Regions from separate parts of the Nonomuraea mesophila genome, predicted to be linked through region 3. Evidence: predicted binding sites of a transcription regulator. Region 3 holds the regulator's gene; each other region holds the start of a gene.
The links. Region 3 encodes LexA, which represses DNA repair genes until DNA is damaged. Its sites were predicted from a motif close to TCGAACANNTGTTCGA; they were not measured.

Region 1: the regulator LexA is predicted to act here: its motif matches at 6,341-6,356, upstream of E1295_RS22785 (SAV_6107 family HEPN domain-containing protein).
Region 2: the regulator LexA is predicted to act here: its motif matches at 3,905-3,920, upstream of recA (intein-containing recombinase RecA).

The regions. Positions count from the first base shown of each region.
Region 1 is NZ_SMLD01000060.1:10,051-19,980, reverse strand. It holds gene E1295_RS22810 (arginine deiminase) at 1-997, shown strand, start outside; gene arcC (carbamate kinase) at 1,007-1,942, shown strand; gene E1295_RS22800 (amino acid permease) at 1,953-3,374, shown strand; gene E1295_RS22795 (universal stress protein) at 3,375-4,241, shown strand; gene bldD (transcriptional regulator BldD) at 4,543-5,037, shown strand; gene E1295_RS22785 (SAV_6107 family HEPN domain-containing protein) at 5,626-6,072, opposite strand; gene E1295_RS22780 (ferredoxin) at 6,772-6,963, opposite strand; gene E1295_RS22775 (cytochrome P450) at 6,970-8,160, opposite strand; gene E1295_RS22770 (TetR/AcrR family transcriptional regulator) at 8,257-8,859, shown strand; gene E1295_RS22765 (ABC transporter permease) at 8,916-9,455, shown strand; gene E1295_RS22760 (L,D-transpeptidase family protein) at 9,481-9,930, opposite strand, start outside.
Region 2 is NZ_SMLD01000032.1:7,973-17,902, reverse strand. It holds gene E1295_RS14910 (ATP-dependent helicase) at 1-105, opposite strand, end outside; gene E1295_RS14905 (VOC family protein) at 189-677, shown strand; gene E1295_RS14900 (hypothetical protein) at 679-873, opposite strand; gene E1295_RS14895 (DUF3046 domain-containing protein) at 918-1,112, shown strand; gene E1295_RS14890 (hypothetical protein) at 1,118-1,390, opposite strand; gene E1295_RS14885 (retropepsin-like aspartic protease) at 1,513-2,808, opposite strand; gene E1295_RS14880 (TetR/AcrR family transcriptional regulator) at 2,893-3,510, shown strand; gene recA (intein-containing recombinase RecA) at 4,034-6,220, shown strand; gene recX (recombination regulator RecX) at 6,232-7,446, shown strand; gene rny (ribonuclease Y) at 8,239-9,855, shown strand; gene E1295_RS14860 (S9 family peptidase) at 9,852-9,930, opposite strand, start outside.
Region 3 is NZ_SMLD01000103.1:23,998-33,927, reverse strand. It holds gene lexA (transcriptional repressor LexA) at 473-1,183, shown strand; gene E1295_RS31050 (nucleotidyltransferase domain-containing protein) at 1,494-2,336, opposite strand; gene E1295_RS31045 (MalY/PatB family protein) at 2,502-3,521, shown strand; gene E1295_RS31040 (glycerophosphodiester phosphodiesterase) at 3,639-4,472, opposite strand; gene E1295_RS31035 (MFS transporter) at 4,673-6,031, shown strand; gene E1295_RS31030 (pyridoxamine 5'-phosphate oxidase family protein) at 5,982-6,452, opposite strand; gene E1295_RS31025 (ester cyclase) at 6,497-6,898, opposite strand; gene E1295_RS31020 (amidohydrolase) at 6,936-8,147, shown strand; gene E1295_RS31015 (PrsW family intramembrane metalloprotease) at 8,207-9,301, shown strand; gene E1295_RS31010 (pyridoxamine 5'-phosphate oxidase family protein) at 9,646-9,930, shown strand, end outside.

The sequences.
Region 1 (9,930 bases), on a different contig from region 3:
CATCCTCGACGCGGTCATCGACGAACGCTGGCTCGGCCCGGCCGCCATCGACGACATCCGCAACACCCTCGACGGCATGGACGCCGCCACGCTGCAGCTCTACCTGACGGGCGGCATCACCAAGGACGAGCTGATCGCCATGGGCTGCGCACCCAAGTCGGTCACCTTCCACACCACGCCCGGCGACGGCTTCATCCTGCCGCCGCTGCCCAACCACCTGTTCACCCGCGACACGTCCTGCTGGATCTACGACGGCGTGTCGATCAACGCCATGCGCAAGAAGGCCCGCATGCGCGAGACGGTCAACATGGAGGCCGTCTACATGTTCCACCCGACGTTCGCCGGCGGCTTCGACCGGCCCGGCCGGGGCGGCTACCACTGCTGGATGCCCGGCCAGGCGGTGGCGCCCGCCACCCTCGAAGGCGGCGACGTCCTCGTGATCGGCAACGGCGCGGTGCTGATCGGGATCAGCGAGCGCACCCGGCCGCAGGCGGTCGAGATGCTGGCGCAGCGGCTGTTCAGAGCCGGCTCGGCGCGCAGCATCGTGGCGCTCGACATGCCGAAGGCGCGGGCGGTCATGCACCTCGACACGGTGATGACGATGCTGGACGTGGGGGTGTTCAGCAAGTACGCGGGGCTCGGGATGCTGCGCTCGTACACGATCGAGCCCGGCGACACCCCCAAGGAGCTGAAGGTCACCGACCACCCGCCGGAGGACATGCACCGGGCCATCGCCCGCGCCCTCGACCTGGACGACATCAAGGTGCTGACCCCCACCCAGGACGTGTACGCCGCCGAGCGGGAGCAGTGGGACGACGGCTGCAACGGGCTGGCGCTGGAGCCCGGCGTGGTCGTCGCCTACGAGCGCAACACCACCACCAACAACTTCCTGCGCGACAACGGCATCGAAGTGATCACCATCAGGGGCAGTGAGCTCGGCCGGGGCCGGGGCGGGCCCCGCTGCATGAGCTGCCCGCTCGAGCGGGACGCGGTCTAGGAGGACGAGATGCGGGTCATCGTCGCTCTGGGCGGCAACGCCGTACTGGAACGCGGCCAGAAGGCCGACGCCGACGTCCAGCTCGCCAACGTGCGCACGGCCGTCAAGACGCTCGCCCGGCTGGCCGTCGAGCACGAACTCGTCATCACCCACGGGAACGGCCCGCAGGTCGGCATGCTGGCGGTGGAGAGCAGCGCGGACCCCGACCTGAGCAGGCCGTACCCGCTCGACACGCTCGTCGCGCAGACGCAGGGCATGATCGGCTACTGGATGCAGCAGAACCTGCAGAACGCGCTGCCGGGCCGGCAGGTCCTCTCCATGGTCACGCAGACGCTGGTGACGGCCGTCGACCCCGCCTTCGAGCAGCCGGCCAAGTTCGTCGGCCGGGTCTACGACCAGGAGGAGGCCGAGAAGCTGGCCGCCGAGTACGGCTGGACCGTCGCGCAGGACGGCCCGCACTGGCGGCGGGTCGTGCCCTCCCCCACGCCGCGGCGCATCGTCGAGACCCGGCTGATCCGCAAGATGATCCGCGAGGGCGTGGTCGTCATCTGCGCGGGCGGCGGCGGCATCCCCGTCGTCCGCGACGAGTCCGGCCGGCTGATCGGCGTCGAGGCGGTCGTGGACAAGGACCTCACCGCCGCGCTGCTGGCCGAGTCGCTCGAATGCGACGCGTTCCTGATCCTCACCGACGTGCCCCGCGTGATGCGCGGCTTCGGCACGCCGCAGGAGACGGAGATCGCCCACACCACGCCGCACGAGCTGCGGACCATGGAGTTCCCCGCCGGGTCGATGGGGCCGAAGGTCGACGCCGTGTGCCGCTTCGTCGAGAACACCGGCGACATGGCCGCCATCGGGAAGCTTGACCAGGCCGAACGCATACTCGACGGCTCAGCGGGCACGATCGTCACACCCAACGGCAGGTGGCCGCTGACGAGCACGCTGTAGGGGGTGTCGGATGGCACTGGCCCAACGGCTCTTGCGTACCAAGCCGACCGAACGCATCATTGCCGAGGGTGGACGGGGCGAGGGCGGTGAGCTGCGGCGCACGATGTCGCTCTGGCAGCTCACGCTGTTCAGCGTGGGAGCCACGCTGGGCACCGGCATCTTCGTGATCCTCGGGCAGGCGGTGCCCAAGGCGGGGCCGGCGGTGGTGCTGTCGTTCCTGCTGGCGGCCTTCACCGCGCTGCTCTCCGCCCTGTCGTACGCCGAGCTGGCCGGGACGATCCCGGTGTCCGGCTCGTCCTACTCGTACGCGTACGCGACGCTGGGCGAGCTGGTGGCCTGGGTCTGCGGCTGGTGCCTGATGCTGGAGTACGCCGTCTCCGTGGCGGCGGTGTCCGTGGGCTGGGGCGAATATCTGAACTCGTTCCTGCGGTCGCTGGCCGGCTTCACCCTGCCCGATGCCATCACCCGCTCCCCCGGCCAGGACGGCGGCGTGGTCAACGTCACCGCGATCCTCATCGTCCTGCTGGCCACCTGGCTGCTGCTCCACGGGGCGTCGGAGAGCGCCAGGGCCAACGCGGTGTTCGTACTGATCAAGATCGCTGTTCTGCTGTTCTTCTGCGCGGTGGCGTTCACCGCGTTCAGGTCGGGCAACCTCGCGCCCCTCGCCCCGATGGGGGTGGCCGGCATCACCGCCGCAGCCTCCCAGGTGTTCTTCTCCTACATCGGCTTCGACGCCGCCTCGACCGCCGGCGAGGAGGCCAAGAACCCCAAGCGTGACCTGCCCCTCGCCATCGTCCTCTCCCTGGGTATCGTCACGCTCGTCTACGTGCTCGTCGCCCTGGCCGCCGTCGGCGCGATGCCGTGGACGGAGTTCGACCCCGAAAGCACCGAGGCCAGCCTGGCCTACATCGCCGACCTGGCCATGGGCGCCACCTGGCCCGGCCTGATCGTCTCCTTCGGCGCGGTCATCGCCATCGCCAGCGTCGTGATCACCGTCATGTACGGCCAGACCCGCATCCTGTTCGCGATGTCGCGCGACGGGCTCATCCCGCGCGTGTTCCAGAAGGTCGACCCGCGCCGCCAGGTTCCCGTCGCCAACACCTTCATCGTCGCCCTGTTCATCTCGGTGCTGGCCGGGCTCATACCGCTGGGGCAGCTCGCGGAGGCGACCAGCATCGGCACGCTGTTCGCCTTCGCCATCGTGAACGTCGGCGTGCTCGTGCTCCGCTATCGCAGCCCCGGGATACCGCGCAGCTTCCGCGTGCCGTTCTTCCCCGTCACGCCGGTGCTCGGCGCGATCTTCTGCCTGCTCGTCATGGCGGGGCTCGCGGGGGTCACCTGGCTGGCGTTCGCGCTGTGGATGCTGGTGGGCCTGGCCTGCTACTTCCTGTACGGCTATCGCCATTCGCGGCTGAATGCCGAGGTGGGCTGAATGAAGCTGGAGAACGTGCTGGCCGGATACACGCCCGGGTCGCGTGGCAGGGACGGGCTCGCGCTGGCCGTCCTGCTCAAGGAGCAGGCGGGCGGGCGCCTGACGGTGGCGACCGTGCTGCCGCCCGTCTGGTCGCCGCCAGGACCCGCCAGGGCGGAGGAGACCGCCTGGCGCGCCTACCTCGCCGAGCAGGCGTCCGCGGCGCTCGCGCAGGCCCGCGGGCTGGCGGGAGAGGACGCCGAGTACGTCAAGCACACGCACAGGGGCAGCGGGCGCGGCCTGGTGGAGCTGGCCCGTAAGCGCGGCGCGGACGTCGTGGTGATCGGCTCGGCCCCGCGCGGCCGCAGGGGCCGCATCACCCTGGGCAGCACGGCCGACCAGTTGCTGCACTCCTCCTCCGTTCCCGTCCTGCTCGCTCCCCGCGGATACGGCGAACAACCTCCCGCGGCCTTCGAGCGCCTCACCGTCGCCTACCGGCGCGGCCCCGGCGGCGACGCGGCGGTCAAGGACGCGGCCAGGGCGGCCGCGCGGCTCGGCGTGGCCCTGCGGCTGGTCACGCTGGTGGTCAGCAGCGGCAGGCGGGCGCGGGTCGAGGAGGAGATGCTCGTACGCCTGCGCGACCAGGCCGCGGCCGACCTGCGGACGGCCGCACGGGGGCACCGGCGGAGGTTGTCCGTGGAGGCCGAGGTGCTGGAGGGCCGGAGTGTGGCCCAGGCGCTCGGCGCTGCCTCGTGGCTCGCCGGCGAGATGATCATATGCGCTTCCAGCGCCACCGGGCCACTCAGACGGGTCTTCCTCGGCGACACGTCCATAAAGATCGTCAAGGCCGCGACATGTCCTGTCATGGTGCTCACTCGCCAGACGTGAGTGGGCACGCTCCCTCGTCAAACTATGACGAAGTACGGACATTACTGTGACATCAGGGACGCTTGTGGCGATTCCTAACGGACCGGATTCGGCATCTTTTTTCCAATCAGCTTGACCTGGGGCGTCCACCCCTTTACCGTCACTGTGCGTAACCGCACTGCGCGGCGTTACCGGGGTAAACCCCGGCCGTGGCTACCGATGGTGCCGAGCATGGCACCAGACCCCCCGGTGGCCGGGCCATACGCCGCAAGGGAGCACAATCTACTGAGAGCGATACATACGAGAGCCGGGGGGCCACACGATGCCGTCTGAGTACGCAAAGTCGCTGGGTGCACGACTCCGCGCCATCCGCACCCAGCAGGGCCTGTCCCTGCATGGAGTCGAAGAGAAGTCGCGTGGCAGGTGGAAAGCCGTAGTCGTGGGCTCTTATGAGCGCGGCGACCGGGCTGTGACCGTACAGAAACTTGCCGAACTTGCCGACTTCTACGGGGTGCCCGTCTCCGAGTTGCTGCCGGGCGGCGCCGCCCCCAGCCCGCTCGGGCCGACACCCAAGCTTGTGATCGATCTGGAGCGCCTGGCGACTCTGCCGAAGGAGAAGGCGGGCGCGCTGGCCCGTTACGCCGCGACGATCCAGAGCCAGCGCGGCGACTACAACGGCAAGGTGTTGTCGATCCGCCAGGAGGATCTGCGCTCCCTGGCCGTGATCTACGACAAGTCGCCCAGTGAGCTGACCGAGGAGCTCATCAGCTGGGGCGTTCTCGACGCCGAGGCTCGCCGGGCCGTCGAGTCGTTCTGAGGCCGGCTCCTCCGGGATTGCTCGTTTCGAGGCCACCCGTCCGAGGCATGTGGGCTCGCCGCTTTCCGGCGAGCCCATCGGCCTTCCCCCGGACCCCACCGCTCCACCTGGCCGCACCCGGCCCGCAACGGCAGTGCCGCCCTGGGCGACCTCGCCACTGACCGGGACGTGCCGCAACACGCGTAACAATTCCGGCACGGGACGCGGCAGCCGCCTGGGCGACCAGCCTTGAGGCAGCGGGAACCTCGGTCGACCCGTATGTCGAACAGCCGAGCCGTACGGCAGGAAAGCCGAGCCCACGCCCCTCAGGGCCGGCTGGAACCACCCAGAGAAGTCCCGGCGGTGAGGCCCTGGGCGAAGAAGCCGGAGAACCCGGCAGAGATCGCGCCGCGCCGAAGAACCGGCAGAAGTCGCATGGGCACGGAACAACCGGCAGAGACCACGGCGGCGCGGAAGAAGCCGGTGGAGGTTGCGCGGGCGTGCGGAACTCCGCCACGTCGCCGGACAGGGCTCGGGCGCGAACAGTCCGGTGCAGCATTGAGAGACCGGTCGACGGCGCGACCGGGAGGCCGGAGCCCGGGTGAGGGATCAGCCTGCCAGCGGGACGTCCGCGGGAAGCTGCGGCTGGCCGGGGAGGCCGAGCAGGTCTTCGATGGTGCAGACGAAGGTCTCCGCCTCGGCCATGATCTCGTCGGCGTCGGCCGCGCTGATCTTGCGGACCATGCCGGCCTCGGCGGCGGCCCGCTTGGCGGCGCTGGCCGCGAAGTAGGCGGCCCACTCGGCCAGGTGGGGCTCGGCCTCGGGGAGCAACTCCCACGCGCTGCGCAGACGGCGCCTGCGGCCCTCCATGGGTTGTGGACGGGCGGCCAGGATCGCCGCCGCGGCCCTGAGGGCGGCGAGGTGGGCGGCCACATAGCGGGATGCCGGGGTGCGGGCGCCGCTCGCCTCCGCCAGGCAGGAACGTGAATCGGTCAGGTGTGCCCGAACCGCAGCCGACAGCCGGGGCCCGGGCGTTTCTCTAGGCCGTGGTGCCATTGTGCGCGCCTCCTTCGGAGTCGTGGGCAGGCGGCCGGCGTTCCGCCGGTGGAGTCAATATTCGCAGATGCCACCGACATTTCCGCCGGGCCGGCCGGACGAGGAGCTTCCCCTCTCCCCGTCCGGCCAGGACACGCCCGTTCGTCTCCGCCGACGACGAGGACGTGCCCTTCGCCCGTGGAGCCTGGCCGCGGGGATCGCTTGGGGAAGCGAACCACCCGCGACCAGGCCCAGGTGACGCCGAGCCGCGAGCCTCACCGTCACTGGATCGAACATAATTTCGATCACGTTCGGTGTCAACCGAATCCACGAACACAGGTTCGATGACCATGGACGAAAAGGGCCGCGTGGCGCCGGACCCGCACAAGAGCCCACACAGAAGGATTCATACGGAAGTACCCGCACAGAAGGGCCACACAGAAGGGCCACACAGAAGGGCCCACTGGAAGCACCCGCGGGAAGGACCTCCCGGGAGGACCCGCGGAAGGGCTCACGGAAGGGCTCACGGAAGGGCTCACGGAAGGGCTCACGGAAGGGCTCACGTAGGACCCGTGGAGGGCTTGCGGCAAGGGCTCGCGGAAGGACCTCGTCAGAAAAGGCTCGCGCACGAGAGACCGCCGCCGCCGCAGATGGGCACGCGGCGGCGGCTCAGGGCCGTGGAAAGGGCGCCGAGGCGGCCAGGAGGCTGTCAGACGCCCGTCAAGAGGCGGAGATCGCCCCTGACGGGCAGAGGGTCACGGCACGGCGCACGGCCTCCTCCTGGCCTTCGGGCGCCGTCTCACGCAACAGCACCACCGTGCCCTCGTCCTCGCTCTGGTCGAACACCTCCGGCAACGTCAGCGCGCACATGCCGGCACCGATGCACACCGTGGTATCTGCCTTGATCTTCATGATGACCTACCAAGTGACAGGGAGGCGGTGCACTCCATAGATGGTCATGTCCGAGCGCATCGGCACCTCCTCGGGCGTTACCGCCAAGCGTAGGCCAGGCAGGCGCCGCAGCAGCGCAGGGTAGGCGATGCGCATCTCCGCCCGGGCGAGCTGCTGGCCGAGGCACTGGTGGATGCCGTGGCCGAAGCTCATGTGGCCCCCGGCCGGCCGGGTGAGGTCGAGGCGGTCGCCGCCGGGGTAGCGCGACGGGTCGCGGTTGGCGACAGGCAGGTGCAAGCCGACCGCCTCCCCCTCCTTGATGAGGTTGCCCGCGATCTCGACGTCCTCCGTCGCGACCCTGAAGGGGCCGAGGTGGATGATGGACAGGTAGCGCAGCAGTTCCTCGACGCCGTTGTCCACCACCGACGGGTCGTCGCGCATGGCGGCGAGCTGGTCGGGGTTGGTGAGCAGCGCGTACGTCCCCAGCCCCAGCATGTTGGCGGTCGTCTCGTGCCCGGCGATCAGCAGCAGCAGCGCGACCCCCGTCAGTTCCTCGTCGTCGAGCTCCCCGCCCTCGGTGAGCCCGCTCAGCAGGTCGTCGGCCGGCTTCTCGTGCTTGCGCTGGATGAGCCCGTGCAGATAGGCCGCGATCCGGCCCAGCGCCGCCGTCACGTTGTCGGCCTTGGTCTCCAGGTTGACCAGGATCTTGGAGTCCTCCTGGAACTGGCCGCGGTCCTCGTACGGAACCCCGAGCAGCTCGCAGATGACCAGCGACGGGATCGGCAGCGCGAACGCCTCGACGAGGTCCACGGGCCCGCCGGCGGCCTCCATCTCATCCAGGCAGGCGTTCGTGATCTCGTGGATCCTCGGCTCCAGCGCCTTCATCCTGCGCACGGTGAACTGACCGGTCAGCAGCTTGCGGTAGCGCGTGTGCTCGGGCGGGTCCGTAGGCAGGAAGAAGCCCCGCGGCATCCCCTTGCTGCGCTCCTCGACCAGGTCGACCATGGAGGCGATCGGCGGGTGCTTCTTCTCCGGCGCATTGCTGAAGCCCGGGTGGGCCAGTACGGCGCGGGCCTCCGCGTGGCCGGTCACCAGCCAGCCGACATGGCCGTCGGCGTACGTCAGGCGGTGCATCGGAGCCCGCTGCCGCAGCTCCGCGACCTCGTCCGGCGGGTCGAACGGGCGCTGCCTCGTCATGGGCAGGGTGAGGTCGGACATGTCTTTGCTCCTTTCCGAGCGACATGTCCAGAAAACCTCATTGAATGCAAAATTGCAACCAGTGAAAATCGTAATGGCATGCAGTAGAGTTCCGGCATGGTGGGGTTGCGGGAGCGCAAGAAGAGGCGCACACGCCGGGCGCTGATCGAGTCCGCGATTCGGTTGTTCGGCGAGAAGGGCTTCGAGGAGACCACGCTGGCGGAGATCGCCGCGGGGGCCGACGTGTCGACGCGCACGTTCTTCAGCTACTTCGCGAGCAAGGAGGACGTGGTCTTCTACGACACGGACGAGCGCATGGAACTGGTGCTGTCGTTGCTGCGCAGGGAGCCCGGGATGACACCCGCCGACCTGCTGCTCCGTATCGTCGACAGCTCACTCGCCTGGTCGAGCGCGCAGGAGGAGCTCACCTTCGAGGACGCCGAGCTGCGGCTGCGGCTCATCCTGACGGAGCCGACGCTGCAGGCTCGGGCGCTGATGGTGCTGTTCGACACCCAGCTCGAGGTGGCGCGGGCGCTGCACGAGGCCTACTCCGACGAGCTGAGCCTGATCGAGGCGTCCGCCGCGGTGGGCGCGCTGTTCGGGTCGGTGAAGCTGGCGGTGATCGCCAATCTGGAGAAGAACCGGTCCCTGGAGCAGATCTGGGACACCGCGCGCCGGGCCGCCGACGTCGCGCTGGCAGGGCTGCGATCACTCGACTAGCATCGCGCACACGGCTTCTGGGGGCGGTCCACCGCCGAGGCGGAAGAGGAGTGCGCATGGCAGAGGACGGCCACCGGCGGCGGTCCACCGATCTGGTCCTGCTGGCGCTCGGGCCGCTTTTGGCACCGGTGTACGCGGCCGTCAACTACGCGGCCATCAAGGCGGGTGTGCGGGCGGAGGTCACCGGCCCCGAGTGGGAGGGCGACCCGCCCGCCGCAGGCGAGATGACGGCGCTGGGCACCGACCTCTGGCGGCTGACCGTGTGGATCGCCCTGTTCATGGGGCTCGTGGCGGTGGTCTACCTGGTCATGGGCGTGCTGCTGCGGCGGCGTTCCCGCGGCCGCACAGTGATCATGGTGCTCTCGGGCGTCCTCATCGTCCCGTACTCGCTCGTGTTCTTCGTCGCTTTGGCGAACCCCGTACTCGCCCTGGCGGGGCTGTATGACACCCCTGACTTCTCCGCGGGGGTGCCGGGCTGGCAGGCGGCCACACCGCTCATCGTGCTCGTGGCAGGGCTGGCACAGGCGGTGGGGATGGCGATGGCGAGCTCGGCCGGCCGGCGCGCGGCGCGGGCAGGCGTGGAGCCCGCCCGCTGAGCCGCCGCTCACCCGAGCGCAGGGATCACGCGCGCTTGAACTTGCCCCGCACGTGCACCGGCACACCCTTGCCGAGCATGCCGGGAAGCTCCTCGGCGACGTTCATCGGCATGCGCACGCAGCCGTGCGAGGCCGGGTGGAGCGGCACGGACAGCGCCCCGTGGAAGGCGATGCCGCCGTTGAAGAAGATCGGGTTGTACAGCTGGCCCAGGTAGGACTTGTGCCACCCGCTCGCGCGCCACGTCGTCCTGTAGTTGCCGGTCGGCGTCGTGGCCGAGCCGCAGAAGCGCTGCCGTTTGCCCTGCCACACGGCCGTCTCGCAGTAGGCGATGCCACTGCCGGACGACACGTGGGTGATGAGCTTGGCCTCACCCTTGACGTACATGACCATGACCTGCCTCGTCAGGTCGACCTCGGCGCGGGTCGGCTTGCCGTTCCTTGCCAGCACCCTCGGGGTCTTCGGGGTCTCCAGCGC
Region 2 (9,930 bases), on a different contig from region 3:
GATCGACTCCCACGCCCCCTCCTGAGCGGCGGTGGGATTCTGGAACGCCCCGGTGAACCATTGCCTGGTCACCTGGCTGAAGTGGTTGAGCGAGCTCACCTGCACATACTGCCTCGCCCGACCGACAGAAACGTCATTCGCACGACGGCGCGTGATTGAGCGGGTGCGATGGCGGACATACAGCGACCGTGACCATTGACTACGCGTCCATCGAAGCCCGCCGTGCGGAGCTCAGGCGGCGTCACGTCTTACCGCACCGGCCGTCCAGCAGCGCACGCGGCCTGCACCACGTCGCCCTGGTGTCATCCGACGTGGAAAGGACCATAACGTTCTACCAGGATCTCCTGGAGTTCCCGCTCACCGAGATCATTGACAACCGCGACTACAAGGGCTCCAGCCACTTCTTCTTCGACATCGGCAACGGCAACCTGCTCGCCTTCTTCGACTTCCCCGGCCTCGACCTCGGGCCGTACCGCGAAGTGCTGGGCGGGCTGCACCACATCGCGATCTCCGTCGACCCCGCCACGTGGGAACGGCTGCGCGGGAAGCTGGAGATGGCCGGCGTGCCGCACCAGATCGAGAGCGGCGCCTCCATTTACTTCAAGGACCCCGACGGCGCCCGCCTGGAACTGCTCGCCGACCATCTCGGTGAGATGTACGGCGCGCGGGTGATGTGACCTAGCGCCGCGACGCCCTGCGCGTCCGCGGCCTGCCCGCACGCGGTGACCGCCTGATGCCCGCGTGCCGCTCGGCACGTTCCTCCTTCTCCTTCCGTACGGCGAGCCGCAGCGCGAGCTGGAGCCGGCGGCGCCTGGCCCGGTTGGCCCTGACGGCGGCTGACTTGGGGGGTGAAGACTTGGGGGTCTTTGGCATGGAGATGTCCTACCCACCTCTGGCGGGCTTCCATACTTGGGTGCATGCGCCTGACCGAGTTCTGGAGACGGATGAACGCTCACTTCGGTGAGGCCTACGCCGAGTCATGGGCGCGCGACTACGTGCTCGCACCGCTCGGCGGGCGGACGGTGATGCAGGCGCTGGCCGACGGCGAGAGCGCCAAGACCGTCTGGCGTGCCGTGTGCCAGGTGGAGGACGTCTCGTCCAAGCTGCGCTGAAGCCGCTAGGGCCGGGCGTCGTCCAGCGCCTCGCGCAGCGCGGCGGCCGTACGCTCCAGGTCGTCCGCGCTGCCCTGCCCGCGGGGCGACCACAGGAAGAGCCAGCCCCCTCCTGACGGAGTCGTGAAGATGATCGTCTGGCGGCCGGTGTGCGGATGCCACACCCACAACACCGGATCGTCCTCGCCGACCAGCCGGCTGACCAGGCCCACGGCGGGCAGCCGCTCCGCGAGCGCCTCCAGGTGGACGCGCCGTTCCCCGGTGAAGCCGCTCGCCACGTCGCCTCCAAGCCGTCGCCCTGCAGTGAGTCTCCCCAGCTCATCGCGCATGACAACACGCCGGGGCCAACCCTGCCCGAACATCACGTGGCGAGGTCGCCGCGTCACGCGGAGCGCGGGTCTCAGCGCCTCGGCTCCATGAGGACGCGCATGCGCGCGAAGTCGAACGTGAGCGCGTACGGCTTGAAGAACGCGTGCGTCGGCAGCCCGCCGATGCGGAACCCGAAGCCGTGCTCGAACCAGCCGGGGAACGCGCCGGTCAGACCGGGAACCTGACGGCGGGTGGCGGAGCCGAGCGTCACCGTCTCCACGGTCACCTGGTGGAAACCCTCGCCCGGCGGAATCGTGATGCCCGCGGCGTCGAAGGTGGTGCGGGGCGCGGTGAAGCCGATGTCGCCGCCGCCCGTGTCGACGAAGAACACCATCCGGTCCAGGCCGTTCACGGTGCCGTGGGACAGCAGGTAGTGATCGCCCAGGAACCACATGGGGGCGCTGTGCCGCGCCCGGATGCGGGCGCGCGTGTTCTGCCGCAGCACCAGCGCCTGGTCCGGGTAGTCGATGGTGGACAGGAACCGCGACAGGACGCTCGTGCCGATCGCCCCCTGGGTGGTCCTCCCGTCGGGCGCGGTGATCCGGATCGTGTCGGGGATCGTGTGGACCGGCAGGTCGCCGATGCCGAGTTCGCCCATCGCCAGGCGGTCCACGCGCCCTTGGTACGCCTTGTGCTCGCCGTAGACGGTCTTGCCGGTCGTGTGGCCGTACATCGGGATGCCGAGCCGGTCGGCGTAGTCCTGGTTGAGCGCGAACAGCGCGCCCGTGTCGAGGAAGAACAGCTCGGGCGGCGCGCCGTTCACGGACGCCTCGACCATCGGCAGGGGGTCGGACGCCGCGAACGGGATCCGGGCGGTCTCGGGGCCGGAGATCGTGTACGGCCTGCGCCCCGCGAAGCTCCTCAGCTGCTCCGGGGTGGCGGTCGGGGCGTCCGCCTTGACCCTGGGGAGGAGGTCGGCCAGTTCGGCGTACGCGTCGGCGCGCCACAGGGCGTTGGCCAGGTTGCTCAACGAGCGCGTGTGCCCGGGATCGAGCCGCAGCACCCGCTTCAGCAGCCGTTCGGCCGCGGGCAGGCGGTTGGCCAGCAGCGCGATGTAGGCGTGCTGGGCGAGCGCGGCCACGTGGTCGGGATCGCGGGAGAGGATCTGCCTGTATGAGGCGTCGGCGGCGTCGAAGTCGCCCGCATCGAAGAGCTCGCCGGCCTTGTCCATGAGGTCCATGAGTCGTTCCTTTCGTGGTGGTCGCACGCCTGGGGCGGTGGCCAGGGGACCACCGTCCGCGGCCCCCACCGCGCCGGCGATCGCGAGAGAGGCCGCGCCGGCCTTTGCCAGGAACGCCCGGCGCGTGTCCGTCGCCTTGCCGTCCATCGGGTTCCACCTTTCAGATACTGATTGGTATTCGGATACCGCTTAGTATTCATATACCCTTGGGAATGTCAACGGAAGGCGGTCATGGCGGTGGCGGAACGGCTCACCCGGCAGGAGCAGCGGGAGCGCAATCGGCTCAAGCTGCTGGAGGCGGCGGAGAAGGTGTTCGCCGAGCGCGGCATTCAGGGCGCCTCCATCGACGAGGTCGCCGCCGAAGCGGGCCTCACCAAGGGCGCCGTCTACTCCAACTTCGCCTCCAAGGAGGAGCTGCTGATCGAGGTCATGCGGCACCGCCTCGGCGGGGAGGCGCGGGCTCAGGCGGACCGCCTGCTCCACTCCGGGCGCGACTCCGAAGCGTTGGTGGAGGAGTTCGGCCGCTACTGGGCCGAACGGGTGCGCGGGGGCGACCAGGAGGCGTTCGCCCAGATGACCGTGGAGCTCATGATCCACGCGACCAGGAACCCGGCCGTGCGCGAACAGCTCGTCGACCTGGTGTTCCCGACCGCCGGCGAAGGCCGGCACCCGCTGTCGCCGCCGGGCAGCGCGCTGGCCGGGCTCCCTTACGCGCAGGCCGACGCCATACTGAAGTCCCTCGACATCGGCATGCGCCTGCTCGTCCTGCTGGCCCCGGAGCGCTGTCCCCCGGAGCTGTTCGCGACGGCCCTCCGCCTTCTCACCGCACCGAAACCCGACCACACCTGATCGAGTACGGCCGACCGCGCCGCCGCTTCTCCGCGTCCCCGAAAGAAAGGAGGGCCGACAGGGGTGGACCGGCAGGGGTGGACCGACAGTCCAGTCCCGCAGTCCAGGCCGGCAGGGGTGACCGGCAGGGGCGAACAGCAGAGGCGACCAGCATGGGCGACCCGGAGAAGCAGCGCAACGGGGACCATTCACCAGGGGAGCACTGCCCGCCCAGTCGGTCCGGCCTGTCGGTCTGGCTGTCGGTCTGGCCTGTCGGTCTGGCCTGGTGGGTGGCTTGGTGGGCGGCTTGGGGGTGCCGGAGACCAGGCGTCGGCGGGACGTTCTGGCGTACCGTGGGTCACCTGCGCTGATCGGCTTCAGGGCGGGCGCGGATCGTGGCGTGTTCCTGCTGTGCTCGAACAGCCGTTCGGCTACGATGGGAGAACGCCGAGCCACGTCTTCCCCGGCAGTCCCAGAAAATGTCGGTGGCAGGCCGTAGCTTTCACTCGACTGACCGGACCACGACCCTCACAGGGGGAGCTCCATGGCTATCAACGACCGCGAGAAGGCCCTCGAGACCGCGCTCGCTCAGATCGAGCGGCAGTTCGGCAAGGGTTCAGTGATGCGCCTGGGCGACGACGCCCGAGCCCCCATCGAGGTGGTCCCCACCGGGTCGATCTCCCTTGACGTGGCTCTCGGCATCGGCGGCCTGCCGCGCGGCCGCATCGTCGAGATCTACGGCCCCGAGTCGTCGGGCAAGACGACCATCGCCCTGCACGCGGTGGCCAACGCCCAGCGGGCCGGCGGCATCGCGGCGTTCGTCGACGCCGAGCACGCCCTCGACCCGGAATACGCCAAGAAGCTCGGGGTCGACACCGACGCCCTGCTGGTCTCGCAGCCCGACACCGGCGAGCAGGCGCTCGAGATCGCCGACATGCTCATCAGGTCCGGCGCCGTCGACATCATCGTCATCGACTCGGTGGCCGCGCTCGTGCCCAAGGCCGAGATCGAGGGAGAGATGGGCGACAGCCACGTCGGCCTCCAGGCCCGCCTCATGTCCCAGGCGCTGCGTAAGATCGCCGGCGCCCTGAGCACCACCGGCACCACCGCGATCTTCATCAACCAGCTCCGCGAGAAGATCGGCGTCATGTTCGGCTGCATGTCGTACGGCACGCGGGTCACGCTCGCCGACGGCACACAGGAGAAAATCGGCAAGATCGTCAATCAGAAGATGGACGTCGAGGTTCTCTCCTACGACCCGGAGACCGACAAGCTCGTTCCCCGCCGCATCGTCAACTGGTTCGACAACGGCAACGCCGAGCGCTTCCTGCAGTTCACTGTGGCCAAGTCGGGTGGAAACGGAAAGGCCCAGTTCGCTGCGACGGAGAACCACCAGATCCGCACTCCGGGCGGCTGGCGTGACGCTGGTGAGCTGATCGCGGGAGATCGCGTCATGCTCACGGAGACCCACCGCCTGAGCGACAAGCAGTGGCAGGTCATCCTGGGGTCGCTGATGGGCGATGGAAGCCTGTCGCCCAATCGTCGCGGTCGCACCGGCGTTCGCTTCCGCATGGGGCACAGCGCCAAGCAGGAGGACTATCTGTCCTGGAAGTGCTCGATGCTCGGCAACATTCCCCACAGCCGCAGCACTAATGCCAAGGGTGCGGGCTTCGCCGACTTCACTCCTCTGCCCGAGCTCGATGAGCTGCGCCAGGTGGTCTATCTCGGTGGCGGCAAGAAGCACATCACCTCGGAATACCTCAAGGCGCTGACGCCTCTGGCTCTGGCGGTGTGGTATATGGACGATGGCTCGTTCGCGCTTCGTTCGAAGGGGCTGCAGCAGCGCACCGAAGGCGGTTCCGGTCGCATCGAGATCTGCGTTGAGGCGATGAGCCAGGGCTCCCAGGAGCGTCTGCGCGACTACCTGTGTGACACCTATGGCCTCAACGTGCAGGTTCAGCATCGCGGGGCCCGAGGCGTGGCCGTCCTGCAGTTCGACACGGCGTCGTCGGCCACGTTCCAGAAGCTGGTGGCGCCCTACGTCCACCCCTCTATGGCCTACAAGCTCCTGCCTCGCTACCGCGGCCAGTTCGCGGTGGAGGCGGAGTTCGCCGACCCGGAGCCGCGGCTTGTGCCCTCACGGATCCTCGACATTCGCATCAAGCCGAAGACCCGCTCGATGAGGAAGTTCGACCTCGAGATCGAGGGGACGCACAACTACTTCGTCGACGGTGTCATGGTCCACAACAGCCCCGAGACGACGACGGGTGGTAAGGCGCTCAAGTTCTACGCCTCGGTCCGGATGGACATCCGCCGCATCGAGACGCTCAAGGACGGCACGGAGGCGGTCGGCAACCGCACCAGGGTCAAGGTTGTCAAGAACAAGATGGCCCCGCCCTTCCGGGTCGCCGACTTCGACATCCTCTACGGCGTGGGCATCTCCCGCGAGGGCGGCCTCATCGACATGGGCGTGGAGCACGGCTTCGTACGCAAGTCCGGCGCCTGGTACACGTACGAAGGCGACCAGCTCGGTCAGGGCAAGGAGAACGCGCGCAACTTCCTGCGCAACCACCCCGACATGGCCAACGAGATCGAGAAGAAGATCAAGGACAAGTTGGGCGTCGGCCCGCGCCTCGACACCCCCGCCGAGGCCGCGGCAGCCGCTCCGGCCCCTGCGGCTGCTCCTTCCGGCCGGGGCTCCAAGTCCACCCCCAAGCCGGGTGACGTCTGAGCCTCGGTTCTATGAGTAACCCCGACCGGCCGCAGGCGTCCCAGCCGCACAACCGGGGCGCCTGGCCCACCACCTCGCCGCAGGGCCGCGACCGTGCTCTTTCGTCGGCGGACGGCTGGCCGTCCCTTGACGAGTGGCGCAACCGCCCGCGCACCTCCGACCCCGAGTCCGGCGACGTCACGGGTTCCGGCAGCCCCGCGGAAGACCCCGGCATGCCCGGCTCCCCGCCTCAGGCGCCGGGCCGCTCCCGCCTGGCCGACGAGGGTCCGGCGCGTGACGGTGAGCGTGTTCTGGACGCCCATGCCGAGCCGGGGCCGGACACAACCGGCCCTCCACCACCGCAGTCCGGCGGCTCTGGTGCGGGTGACGGCGGACCGACGGCTGCTGCAGCTGTGGGCGATGACGGCGATCTGGCCGGTCTTGCGGCTCGGGGCGATGACGGCAGTCCGGCGGATGCTGCGACTCGGGGCGATGACGGCGATCCGGTCGGTTCTGCGGCTCGGGGCGATGACGGCGATCCGGCGGATGTTGCGGCTCCTGGCCATGGGGGCGGATGGCATTCCGAGGTGCTGGCCGGGAGCAGTTGGTTCGCTGACGACCAAGCGGACGGTGACAAGAAGAGGTCGGGCCGGGGGCGCCGATCCAGCAAGGCGGGCAGGCGCGGTGGCAAGAGGGCGACAGGATGGCTGCCTGAGGGCCCGGACGCTGGGAGCCCGGCCGGCGCCGCTCCGGCGGCCGATCCGGAGTCGGTGGCCCGGGCCATCTGCCTGCGCCTGCTCACCATGGCCCCCAAGACACGAGCCCAGCTCGCTGAGGCCCTGCGCAAGCGGGAAGTGCCGGACGACGCAGCCGAAGCGGTGCTCAGCCGGTTCTCGGAGCTGGGGCTGATCAACGACGAGGCGTTCGCCGCGGCCTGGGTCGACTCCAGGCACCACGGTCGCGGCCTGGCCAAGCGAGCCCTGGCCGCCGAACTGCGCCATCGCGGCGTCGACACCGACACGGTCAATGAAGCCGTCGACCGCCTCGACCCCGACCAGGAGGCGGAGACCGCCCGGCGACTGGTGGAACGCAAGCTGGCCGCGACCCGTTCCCTCGACCCACGCGCCCGCACCCGCCGACTGGCCGGCATGCTCGCCCGCAAGGGTTACTCCTCGGGCCTCGCCTTCCGCGTCATCCGGGAGGCCCTGGAGCAGGAGGGCATCGACATGGAGGAAGACTTCCCCTGACAGGTTCCCGCCGAGCCGCGACGGTCCGGCAAGATCTTGTTTGGACAGGGCGTGCCGACCGCCCGAACCCCTTCGACGTAACCCAACCTGTCCGCGCACGCTCCCGGGCAGCCCGTGCCTTGCAAATCCCCGCATTCCCGCTGGTCGTGCTCGATCTGTCTGCGCAGGCATCGGCAGGTGGACGTGTCTGGTGGTTGTGCTCTTGGGTCGCGTGTGAGTGGGCGGTTTCGATGGTCGTGCCCCCGGTCCTGTCTGAGCGGGTTGGTTGCGGTGGTCGACCCCCGTCCCGTCCGAACCGGCGTCTTCCGGTGGCCGTGTGCCCACTCCTTCGGACACGCGCCTTCTCGGGAGGCCAGGCTCCACGGGCATGCCCCTTTCGGGAGGCCCCGTCCTGGCGCCTCTTCGTGTGCGAGGCCCATGACCGGAAATCCTCTTGGGGCAGGGCCTGGCTGGGTATTTCGGCGAATGTGGTGGTAATGACTGATCTTGTGGTGGGTGTGGCGATGCGAGCCCGTAAGACACGCTTGAAGACGCGTTTGCTTGCTCGTGACCTGTTCGACGCATAACCTCGACGGCAGTGAGGAGTTACTCCGCGCAGTGCGGATTGCCATACCGGTGAACGACGGACGAGCGAGCTTGGGCGATCGAGGCAGGCGAGGTGTCGGGTTTTCGGGCCGACGCCCGTTCCGCCTTGGCTGGGTGTCGACCGGGCTGTCCGTGGCGTGCTTGTGACCCCTCCCGTTTTGTGGCCGCGTTATGAGGTGTTGACGACGCGAGGAGGGCGGGGCGCACATGGGGCCGCTGGTCGTGGTGCTGATGGTGGCGGTGCTCGTGCTCGCGTTCGGGATGATCGTCGCGCTGCTCGTCGTCATACGCCGTACGTCCGGCCCTTCGCCACGTGGCGGCAAGCCGAGCCCCGAGCAGGTGCAGGCGGTGCACGAGGAGCTGGAGCAGGCTCGTGAGGAGGCGCGGGAGATCCGCCACAAGGCGGAGACCGACGCCGAGGAGATTCTGCGCAGGTCGGAGAGTGCCGCCGAGAGCGCGGCCCAGATGCGGCGCGAGGTGGAAGAGGAGAGCCGGATCCTCAAGTCCGAGCTCAAGGAGCTACGGGCTGATCTGGAGCGCAGGGAGGCCAGGCTGGCCGAGCGCGAGCAGCGCCTGGACGAAGAGGCCAGACGGCAGTCCGAACGTGACAGGAAGCTGGCCGAGACCGAGGTGGAGCTGGCCGACCGGCGTGAGGAACTGCTCCAGCTGGAGCAGGAGCGGCAGGTCGTCCTGGAGCGGGTCGCCGGGTTGACGGGCGCCCAGGCCAAGGCGGAGCTGGTCAGGGAGATCGAGAACCAGGCCAAGCGCGAGGCCGCGCTGATCGTCAGGGAGATCGAGGGCGCCGCCCGCAAGGAGGGCGAGAAGCGGGCCACCAAGATCGTGACGCTGGCCGTGCAGCGGGTGGCGGCGGAGCAGACGGCGGAGTCGGTCGTCAGCGTGCTGCACCTGCCGGGCGACGAGATGAAGGGCCGCATCATCGGACGCGAGGGGCGTAACATCCGCGCGTTCGAGTCCACCACCGGGGTCAACCTGATCATCGACGACACGCCCGAGGCGGTGTTGTTGTCGTGCTTCGACCCGGTGCGGAGGGAGACCGCCAGGCTGACGCTGGAGAAGCTGGTGCTGGACGGCCGCATCCACCCGCAGCGCATCGAGGAGGCCCACGACCGCAGCCGCCAGGAGGTCCAGGACCTGTGCGCGCGGGCCGGCGAGGACGCCCTGGTCGAGCTGGGCATCACCGACATGCATCCCGAGCTGACGCTGCTGCTCGGGCAGTTGCGCTACCGCACCTCCTACGGCCAGAACGTCCTGAAGCATCTGATCGAGTCCGCTCACATCGCCGGCATCATGGCCGCCGAGCTGAAGATGAACCAGCGGCTGATGAAGCGCTGCGCCCTGCTCCACGACATCGGCAAGGCGCTCACGCACGAGGTGGAGGGCAGTCACGCGCTGATCGGCGCGGAGATCGCCCGCCGCTACGGCGAGGAGGAGGACGTGGTGCACGCCATCGAGGCGCACCACAACGAGGTCGAGGTCCGCACCGTCGAGGCGGTGCTCACGCAGGCCGCCGACGCGATCAGCGGCAGCCGTCCCGGTGCCCGCCGTGAGTCTCTGGAGGCGTACGTCAAGCGGCTGGAGCGGCTGGAGGAGATCGCGCAGTCGTACGAAGGCGTGGAGAAGGTCTTCGCCATGCAGGCCGGCCGGGAGATCCGCGTCATGGTCAAGCCCGACGCGGTCGACGACATCCAGGCGCAGGTGATCGCCCGTGACGTGGCCAAACAGGTGGAGGAGGAGCTGACCTACCCGGGGCAGATCCGCATCTCCGTCGTCCGCGAGTCGAGGGCCACCGAGTTCGCCCGTTAGGCGAAGAGCTGCTGGTAGAAGGCGAGTTCGGCGGCGAGGGCCGCGGCCCGCGTCTCGGCGCGGCGGAAGCCGTGC
Region 3 (9,930 bases):
ACGGTGGCACGGTGCCGTGGGAGCCGCGACTCGTGCGGGGTGGCGGGACGAGGCGCAAATGGGATCTTCCTCTGTTATTCGACCGGGACCCCAACCTCTTGCCGGAATTACCGCTGGCGACGGGCTGTGTACGCGTATTGTCTCCCCGTCGATCCTCACTGCGCGTGGCATCGGCGATGAGTGTGAGTTGTTTGACGTCTTCGCTGGTCGTGTCCATGTTCGTGGGTGTTCGCATGGATGACCTCCTGCCATGCGGCCCGGGAGAAAAGGCCAAATAAGATCAGCAAATCGAACACGATGTCGATCGAACTCCCGTACGATGTTGTACACCACGCACGCGACTTTTTCGAGGAAGACTCGAACAATTGTTTGAAGATGATCTTCAACAGAGATACGGTCGCTGTGTGCGACAACGGGACCACGGACTGGGAGGTTCGCCGGTGAGGCGGGCCGCCAGGCGAGGAGGAAGAGCATGACCGAGCGGGATGACGCAAACGGGGTCAGCGACCTCGCGGTGCGACGGCGAGATTCGCTGGGCCTTACGCCGAGGCAGCGCAAGATCCTCGAAGTGATCCGCGACTCGGTGCAACAGCGCGGATATCCGCCCTCCATGCGTGAGATCGGCGAGGCGGTGCAGCTGACCAGCACCTCCAGCGTGTCTCACCAGTTGACGGCGTTGCAGCGCAAGGGCTACCTGAGGCGTGACCCGCATCGCCCTCGCGCGCTTGAGGTGCGGCTGCCTGGTGAGCCCGTGATGTGGGTCGACCCCGACGCGGCCCCCGACGTCGAGTCCACGGTGAGCCGTCCCACGGCCGCCTACGTGCCGCTCGTCGGCCGCATCGCCGCCGGTGGTCCGATCCTTGCCGAGGAAAGCGTCGAAGACGTCTTCGCCCTGCCCAAGCAGCTGGTCGGCGAGGGCACCCTCTTCCTCCTCCAGGTCACCGGTGACTCGATGATCGAGGCGGCCATCGCCGACGGAGACTGGGTCGTCGTCCGCCAGCAGCCGGTGGCGGAGAGCGGCGACATCGTGGCCGCGATGATCGAGGGCGAGGCGACCGTCAAGACCTTCAAGCGCAAGGACGGTCACGTCTGGCTCGTCCCCCACAACCCCAACTACGAGCCCATTCCCGGCGACGAAGCCAGTGTCCTGGGCAAGGTCGTGGCGGTCCTCCGGCGGCTGTAGCCCGAAGAGGTGACCAGGGCGCGCGTCCGATCGCACGCGCCGCGATGACGGCGCGCGCCACAACTGCCACGGGGTACGACACCGCACATCGCCCCCCGGGGCTGTCGCCATGCCATCAGCCGTGCCCGCAGACGAGTGCGCAGCCCACCCACATCCGCGGTCCTCGACACCGGGCACCTCGCGTAGGCGCCCACGCACATCTCGCGTCCGGTGGGTGTCCGTGCGCACCTCGTACGCGCGATCGGTGGGCGGGTGTGGTCGGTACGCGAGGCCGATAACGACACACCCCCGCACAGACTGGGATCGGCCGTCAGCGGGTGGCGTACAAAGCGTGTGCGGACGTGATCGCTTCGCCGGCGAAGCCGAGTACGTCTTTCCGGCGTTCGAACGGTGAGCCGTAGAGCGACTGCCGCGGGGCGCCGAAATGGTCGCCCAGTCCCGAGGCCAGGCTGCCGAGCGTCGGTGCGGCGCTGTCCTCCTCGCGTACGCGCAGCGCCTCGTTCACCACGCGGTGCCAGCACTCGGGGAACGCCTCCAGCGCATACCTCCCGGCCTCCGTCTTGGAGGTGATGTCACCGGTCGCCAGCGTGTAGTGCAGCCGGGCGAGGCCTGTGACGATCCACAGTGTGCCGTAGCCGCCCAGGCTGATCAGGCCCCACGGCGTGGTCAGGTGGGAGGCCCGGCTCACCAGGCGCCGCCAGTAGCGGTCGAGGTTGTCGTCGGTCCAGGAAGCCAGCGCGTCAGGATCGTTCCAGATGTCGAACTCGTCCGGCTTGGGCCCGCGGCAGGTCAGCCCGTGCTCGGCGAGCGTGTGCCAGGTGACCGGGGTGAGCTCGCCCCGGCGATTGAGCCGGCCGTGCTGCGCCTGCGGCCGGGTGCCCAGGTCGTGCGGGCCGCGGCGCAGGTCGTCCCAGGTGAGGTACACCCCGTCGAAGGGGTGGGCGCCGAGGCGGGTGTGGATGCGCTCCAGCACGTCCTCCGGCGGCGCGGCGGCTGTGACGGCGATGAAGTCCACGTCGCTCGTGCCAGGCCGGTAGTCGCCCAGGGCGGCCGAGCCCTCCAGATAAAGCCCCTCCACCAAGCCGGGCGCCTCCGTGTCGGCGATCGACAGGTAGGTCTCGACAATGGCATCGACCTTCGAGTGGGGCATCATGGCCGCCCAGCCTGCCACAACCGGCGGCAGCACCTCATCAACATTCGAGAATCCTAAAATGGCCGGGTGGATTACGCATATACCCCCGAAGGGCTCAAAATCACTCACGATGGTCTGAAATGGGCAGCGGTAGAACCGGGCGTGATCCCCGCCTGGATCGCCGACATGGATCTCCCCACCGCACCCGAGGTGGTCGAGGCGCTGCGGCGGCGGGCGGACGGCGACCTCGGCTACCCGGCCTGGCTGACCGATCCCTGCGCGGGGCCGCTGGCGGAGGCGTTCGCCGAGCGCATGACGCGCAAGTACGGCTGGGCGGCCGACCCCGCGCTCGTACGCTCCTTCAACGACCTCAACCAGGCACTCCAGGTGCTCCTCCACATCTGCACCGCGCCCGGCGACGGCGTCGCGGTGCACACCCCCGCCTACCACCCGTTCCTGTCGACGCTGGACGTCATGGAGCGCCCGCTCCACCCCATCCAGCTTGAGCCCGACGGCGACTCGTGGCGTTTCGAGGTGCCCGACCTGACCGGCTGCCGGGTGCTCCTCCTGGTCAACCCGCACAACCCGACCGGCAGGGCCTTCAGCCGCGACGAACTGACGGAGCTGGCCGAGCACGCCGAGCGCCACGACCTGCTGGTCCTCGCCGACGAGATCCACGCCGACCTCGTGTACGAGCCCCACCGCCACATCCCGTTCGCCACGATCCTCCCCGAGCGCACCGTCACCCTCACGTCCGCGACGAAGGCGTTCAACCTGGGCGGCATCCGCTGCTCGGTCGCCCACCTCGGCCACCCGGAAGTCCGCAAGGCTCTGGAGTCGCAGCCACCCTTCGTGTACGGCTCCGCGAACCTGTTCGGCGTCGAGGCCACCGTCGCGGCATGGCGGCACGGGGACGCCTGGCTGGAACGCACCCTCGACCTGCTCGACCGCAACCGCCGCACGATCGCCGCCCGCCTGCCCGGCACGTTCGGCTACCGGGTGCCGGAGGCGACGTACCTGGCCTGGTTGCGCGTCGGCAGGCCCGGCCTGGCCGAGGTCTTCGAGCGCGAGGCGAGGGTGCGGCTGAACGACGGCGCGGACTTCGGCCCCGGCGGCGCCGGCCACGTACGTCTCAACTTCGCCACCACCGAACCCATCCTCGACGAGATCCTCGGCCGCCTGACCGGAGCCCATCCCGCCGGCTGACCCCGGACAGGGACACCCGCTCGGAGGCCCGGGCCCGCCCGGCCTCCGCCCGCGGGGCCGGCGGGCCCGGAGAGAACCTCCGGACGTGAACCGGTCAGGCCCCCGGGACCCCGGACGTCAGGCGTCGGTCAGGTCGCGCAGCACGTCGGGTCTGTTGGTGATGATCCCGTCCACCTGGTAGGACATCATCCGGCGCATGTCGTCGGGATCGTCCACCGTGTACGTGAGGACCTCCATGCCGAGCCCGTGCACACGCCGTACGTACGAGGACGTGAGCGTGGTGTACGGCGGGTTGATCTGGTCGGCGAACTCGGCCAGTGACGGCAGCTCGGCGGTCGCCGGCGTGCCGAGCAGCCCGATCGGCACGTCGGGCATGAGCCGGTGGAACCTGCGCATCGACTCCCAGTCGAACGACTGCACGACCAGCCGCCCGGGTGACAACCACTGGGCGTTGCGCCGCAGCTCGGCGGCGATGCGGGCCTCGATGCCGGGATACAGGCCGGGGGACTTGACCTCCAGGAGGAGACCCATGCCCGAGCCGCTCATCGTGCGCAGGGCCTCGCCGAGGGTGGGCACCGGTTCGCCCGCGTGCTCCCCGGAGAACCACGAGCCGGCGTCGAGCTTGCGGATCTGGGCGAGGGTGAGGTCGCCGACGTTCCACGGCGACCGGCCGGGGAAGACCTCCTCGGCGTCGGTGGTGCGGGTCAGGGTGGTGTCGTGCATGAGCACGAGCTGGTGGTCCCTGGTCTCCTGGACGTCCAGCTCGAACATGTCGGCCCGCAGGTCGCCGGCGAGCTCGAAGGCGGTGATCGTGTTCTCGGGGGCGTACGCGGAGGCGCCTCGATGGGCGACGTTGACGACCGGCCGGCCGGCGGCCGCGGTGGCGGTGCCGGTGAGCGCGGTCAGGACGGAGAGGGTGGTCGCGATGATGAGGGCGAGTCGTCTGGACATGGGTCTCCACTTCTGGGGAGAGGCCTACGACTCGACGGTCACAAGATCGCATGACGGGCAGTTGAGTGCAGAGTAGCGCCGCGGTGCCCTGATGGTGAGCATCCGACACGCGGACCTGATGCAGGGTCGACGTTCATGACCCTTTAACCTGAAATGTGCATTATCGCGGGGCGTTGGCCGTTCTTCTGTCGGCTTGGTTCATGGCGCAGTTCGACTTCTTCGTCGTGAACGTGGCCGCCCCTTCTCTCGAACACGACCTGCGCGCCGGGCCCGCGGCCCTGGAACTGATCGTGGCCGGCTACGCCTTCACGTACGCGGCAGGGATGATCACCGGCGGGCGGCTCGGCGACCGCTACGGTTACCGGCGCGTGTTCGTCTGGGGGGTGGCCGCCTTCACGGTGGCGTCGGTGCTGGGCGGGATCGCGCAGAGCCCGGCGCAGCTCGTCGCCGCCCGCCTGCTCCAGGGCCTCGCGGGCGCCGCCATGGTGCCGCAGGTGCTGGCCACGATCTCCGCCGTCTATCCGCCGGGGGAGCGGGCGCGCGCCATCGGCTGGTACGGCGCGACCGGCGGCCTCGGCTCGATCGCCGGCCAGGTGCTGGGCGGCCTGCTGCTGACGGCCGACGTGCTGGGGCTCGGCTGGCGGGCGGTCTTCCTCATCAACCTGCCGGTCGGCCTGGTCGTCGTCCCGCTGGCCTGGCGGCTGCTGCCGGAGGTGGAGACGGCCCGCCGCGCCAAGCTCGACGTGCCGGGCGCGGCGGGGCTGGCGGCCGGGGTGGGGCTGCTGCTGGTGCCGCTGGGCCTCGGCCACAGCCTCGGCTGGCCCGTCTGGACGTGGGCGTGCATGGGGGCGAGCGTCCCCGTGTTCGTGCTGACCTGGAGCTGGTTGCGGGCGCTCGGGGCGCGGGGCGGGCAGCCGGTGCTCGACCTGGCGCTGCTCAGGGTGCACTCCTACCTGGCAGGCGTCGGGTCGATCGTCGCGTTCATGGCGTACTTCGCCTCGTTCATGTTCACGCTGACGCTGCTGCTCCAGATCGGGCTGGGGCTCACGGCGTTCCAGGCGGGGATGGTGTTCGCGCCGATGGGGGCGATGTTCACCATCACCTCGCTGCTCGGGGCCCGGCTGGTCAGGAGACACGGGCTGATCGTTGTCATCATGGGCGGCGTGGTCGTCGTGTTCGGGCTGGGCCTGCTCCTGGCGGGGGTGGGTCTGGGGCTGCCGTACGTGCTCGTCGCGCTCATGCTGGTCGGCGCCGGCAACGGCCTGGTGTTGCCGCAGCTCATCGGGGCCGCGCTGGTCGAGGTCGAGCCGCACCAGGCCGGCATCGGGTCGGGGGTCCTGAGCACCGCCCAGCAGTTCGCGGGCGCGGGCGGCGTCGCCGTGATCGGCGCGGTCTTCTTCGCCGTCGCGCGGGGCGGGGGCGAGATGGCGGCCATGCGCTGGTCGGCGGCCGTGGACCTGGTGCTCGTCCTCGTCGTGATCGTGTCGGTGGCCTACAACCGGCGCCGCGCTATCCGGCGGGCCTGGCCAGAGCGGTCCCGTACAGCTGCGACACCCTGAGCCTGATCACCAGCCGCCGGTCGTCCACCACCTGGCGCAGGAAGGCGGTGGCGTCGTCGACGTGGTGCTGCATGGCCAGCAGTTCGAGGCCCACCTCGTCGCCCGGCTCGGTGCTCACCGGCGACACCTCCGCCTGGCCCTCGGCCACGGCGTAGGACGTGAAGTCGTCGTCGGCCACGTAGAGGGCGCCGCGCGGGTCCTTGTGCAGCTGCCTGACCTTGGGCCGGTCGGCCATGGTGGGGATCCGTACGACGCGCTGCTGGGGATCCCACGTGTACCGGACGGTGGCCATGTGGGGGTGGCCGCTGTCCTTGTTGGTGGCCAGCGCACCGAAGCGCTGCCCGCTCAGCAGCCGGGACAGCTCGCCGTCGCTCAGCGAGCGGGGCGGCGGGCCCGCATCGGGCGCGTACTCCTGTGACATGCACCATCCCGTACGTACCGCAGACACCGACATAAAGAGATACGTCAGCCTATCCCCAGTTCCCTGCTGAACGTCTGCGCATCCGAGATCACCCAGTACTCGGCGAACCTGTCGCCCTCGGCCCGCAGGATGTCGTGCCCGCCGAAGGCCACCCGCGTCCCCTCGGGGACGGTCGCGCCGGGCAGGCCGCCCCGGTAGGAGCCGTTGAAGGTCCACCTGGCCGCCACGAGGTCGCCGTGGGGGATCGGGCCGACGTCCAGGGTGACCCGGACGTCGTCGAAGGGGGCGTACCCCTGCTTGAGCACCTCGACCAGCTCGCCGGGACCCGAGACTTCCATGCCGGGCCAGTGGCCGGCGAAGCCGGGGGTGACGAGCTCGTGGGCGAGCTCGAAGTCGCCGTTCCACATCTCGAGCAGCCACCGTCGGTAAAGAGCGGAGATCGTCATTCGGGCACCCTACCCGCCCGCCTGTAAGTTACAGCTCATGAAACTTGCTATCACCAGCGGATATGTCGTGCCGGTCGACGGAGATCCCATCGACGGCGGCACCGTGCTCATCGAGGATGGGAAGATCACCGCGGTCGGCCGTGACGTGGCCGTGCCGGAGGGCACTTCCGTCGTCGACGCGGGCGGCGGCTGGGTCCTGCCCGGCTTCGTCGAGGCCCACGGCCACCTCGGCGTGTACGAGGAGGCGGAGGGCTGGGCCGGCCAGGACACCAACGAGATGACCGACCCCAACGGCGCCCGCCTGCGTGCCCTCGACGCCATCAACCCCGCCGACCTGGGCTTCGCCGACGCGCTCTCGGGCGGCGTGACCACGGCGGTGATCAAGCCGGGCTCCGGGAACCCCATCGGCGGGCAGACGGTCGCCGTCAAGTGCTGGGGCAGAAGCGTGGACGAGATGCTGGTCAAGGAGCCGGTGAGCGTCAAGAGCGCACTCGGCGAGAACCCCAAGCGCGTCTACGGCGACCAGAAGAAGCTGCCCTCCACCCGGCAGGGCGTGGCCGCGGTGATCCGCGACGCGTTCATGAAGGCGCAGGACTACCGGGCCAGGCGGGCGGCGGCCGAGGCGGAGGGCAAGCCGTTCGACCGCGACGGCACCCTGGAGATCCTCGTCCGCGTGCTCGACGGCGAGCTGCCCTGGTGCCAGCACACGCACCGGGCCGACGACATCGCCACGGCGCTCCGGCTGTCGGCGGAGTTCGGCTACCGGGTCGTCATCAACCACGGCACCGAAGGCCACCTGCTGGCCGACACCCTGGCCGCCAGGAACGTTCCGGTCATCATCGGCCCGCTGTTCACCAGCCGGTCGAAGGTCGAGCTGCGCCAGCGCTCGCTGCGCAACCCCGGCATCCTGGCGCGGGCGGGCGTGGAGCTGGCCATCACCACCGACCACCCCGTCGTGCCCATTCATTTCCTCGTGCACCAGGCCACGCTGGCGGTCAAGGAGGGCATGGACCCGGCCGAGGCGCTGCGGTCGATCACGCTGAACCCGGCCAGGATCATGGGGATCGACGACCGGGTGGGCTCCCTGCGCCCCGGATTGGACGGCGACGTGGTCATCTGGTCGGGCGACCCGCTGGACGTCATGAGCCGGGCGCAGAGGGTGTTCGTCTCCGGCCGGGAAGTGTACGCGTACACCGACGGCGAGCCCGTCGTGACCGACCCCTATTACCGCGAATCAAGTGACCGTTAAGCACCTGTAGATGCGTGGCCCGCATAGTGGACGGACCGAACGGGAAGGCAGAGACCACGATGACAGCTCCCCCCAAGAGCGCGCTCTCCCAGCGCCCCAGCAAAGCCCTGCTGATCGGCCTGGTCGTCTCTGGCGTGCTGGCGCTGCTCGTGCTGGCGGTCATGCTCGTGTCCGGCGGTCCCGCGGGCTTCGGCCTGGCCGCGCTGCTGGCGGTGGCGCCGCTGCCGGTGCTGCTCGCCGCGGTGCTCTCTCTCGACCGGCTGGAGCCCGAGCCGAAGCTCAACCTGGCGTTCGCGTTCGCGTGGGGCGCGGGGCTGGCGGTCGTGCTGGGCATCGCGCTGACGGTCCTGGGGCAGGAGCTGTTCGTACGAGCCGGGTTCGGCGCCGCGGTCGTCGACGACGTGGGAGCCATCGTGCTCGCCCCCGTGATCGAGGAGGCGCTCAAGGGTTCGGCGCTGCTCCTGCTCCTGCGCAGGCGCAGGGAGATCGACGGCCTGACCGACGGCATCGTGTACGCCTCCATGGCCGGCCTCGGCTTCGCCGCCGTGGAGAACGTCGGCTACTACCTGCTCGCCTTCGGGGAGGAGGGCGTCGGCGGCGCGGTGCAGCTGTTCGTGGTACGAGGGCTGATCGACCCGCTCGGTCACCCGATCTACACCTCGTTGATCGGCGTGGGGGTCGCGTACGCGCTCACCCGGCGCACGGCGGGACGCTACGCCGCGATCCCGCTGGGCTACCTGGGCGCCGTCTTCCTCCATGGCCTCTGGAACGGTGCCGCCACCACGGGCTCGCTGGCCTGGCTCGGCCTGGCCTACCTGGTGATCATGGTGGCGCTGCTCGCGCTGATCGCCGTGACCGTCGCCGAGCGGCGTCACCTCGTCGCCAAGATGGGCGCCTACCTGCCCGGCTACTGGCAGACAGGACTGGTCACCGAGGCCGACGTCGCCATGCTCAGCACGTTGCCCGGCCGTAAGGCGGCACGCAGGTGGGCCAGGAGGGCCGGGCTCGGCCGCGCCATGAGCGACTACCAGCAGGCGGCGACCGAGCTGACCATGCTGCACCTGCGGGCCGAGCGGCAGGGCATGGACCCCGCCAGGTTCGCGGCCGAGCGTGATGCGTACCTGGCGGCGATGGCGCACGCCCGGCGCTGGTAGGCGGGTGCGGTGTGGCCCGGGAGGTCGGTAACTCTGGCAGTCACGCCAGCGTACGAGTCGGTCACTGTGGGTACGAGACCTCATCCGGCAAGGCGAGGAAAGGACCGGACATGATCCCTGGCTGCGGCAACTGCAACTGCAACGACGTGATGTACGAGGGCAAGCCGTCCCACTGGACCCTGTTGCGCGTCGAGTAACCGGCACCGCGCCGGGGTCGCCCGCAGCTCACCGCGGCCGGCCCCGGCCCAGAAATGCCCGGCCGAGTCTCCGCACTGCGGGGAAGGTCACAGAATTCTCGGCCCGATTCCCTGACAAAATGGGGAAAACCCCCGAAGGGAGATCGCATGAGCTGGGCGGAGATCGGGTCCGAGGATGAACTGCGCGAGCTTCTCGGCGAGGTGATGCCGAGGGCCGTGACCAAGGAGCGCGTACGCCTCCACCAGCGTGACCGCGACTGGCTGGCGGCCTCGCCGTTCTGCCTGATCGCCACGTCGGACGACCAGGGCTCCTGCGACGTCTCGCCCAAGGGCGACCCCGCCGGGTTCGTGCACGTCATCGACGACACCACGATCGCCCTCCCGGACCGCCCGGGCAATCGCCGGGCGGACGGATTCCGCAACATCCTGAAA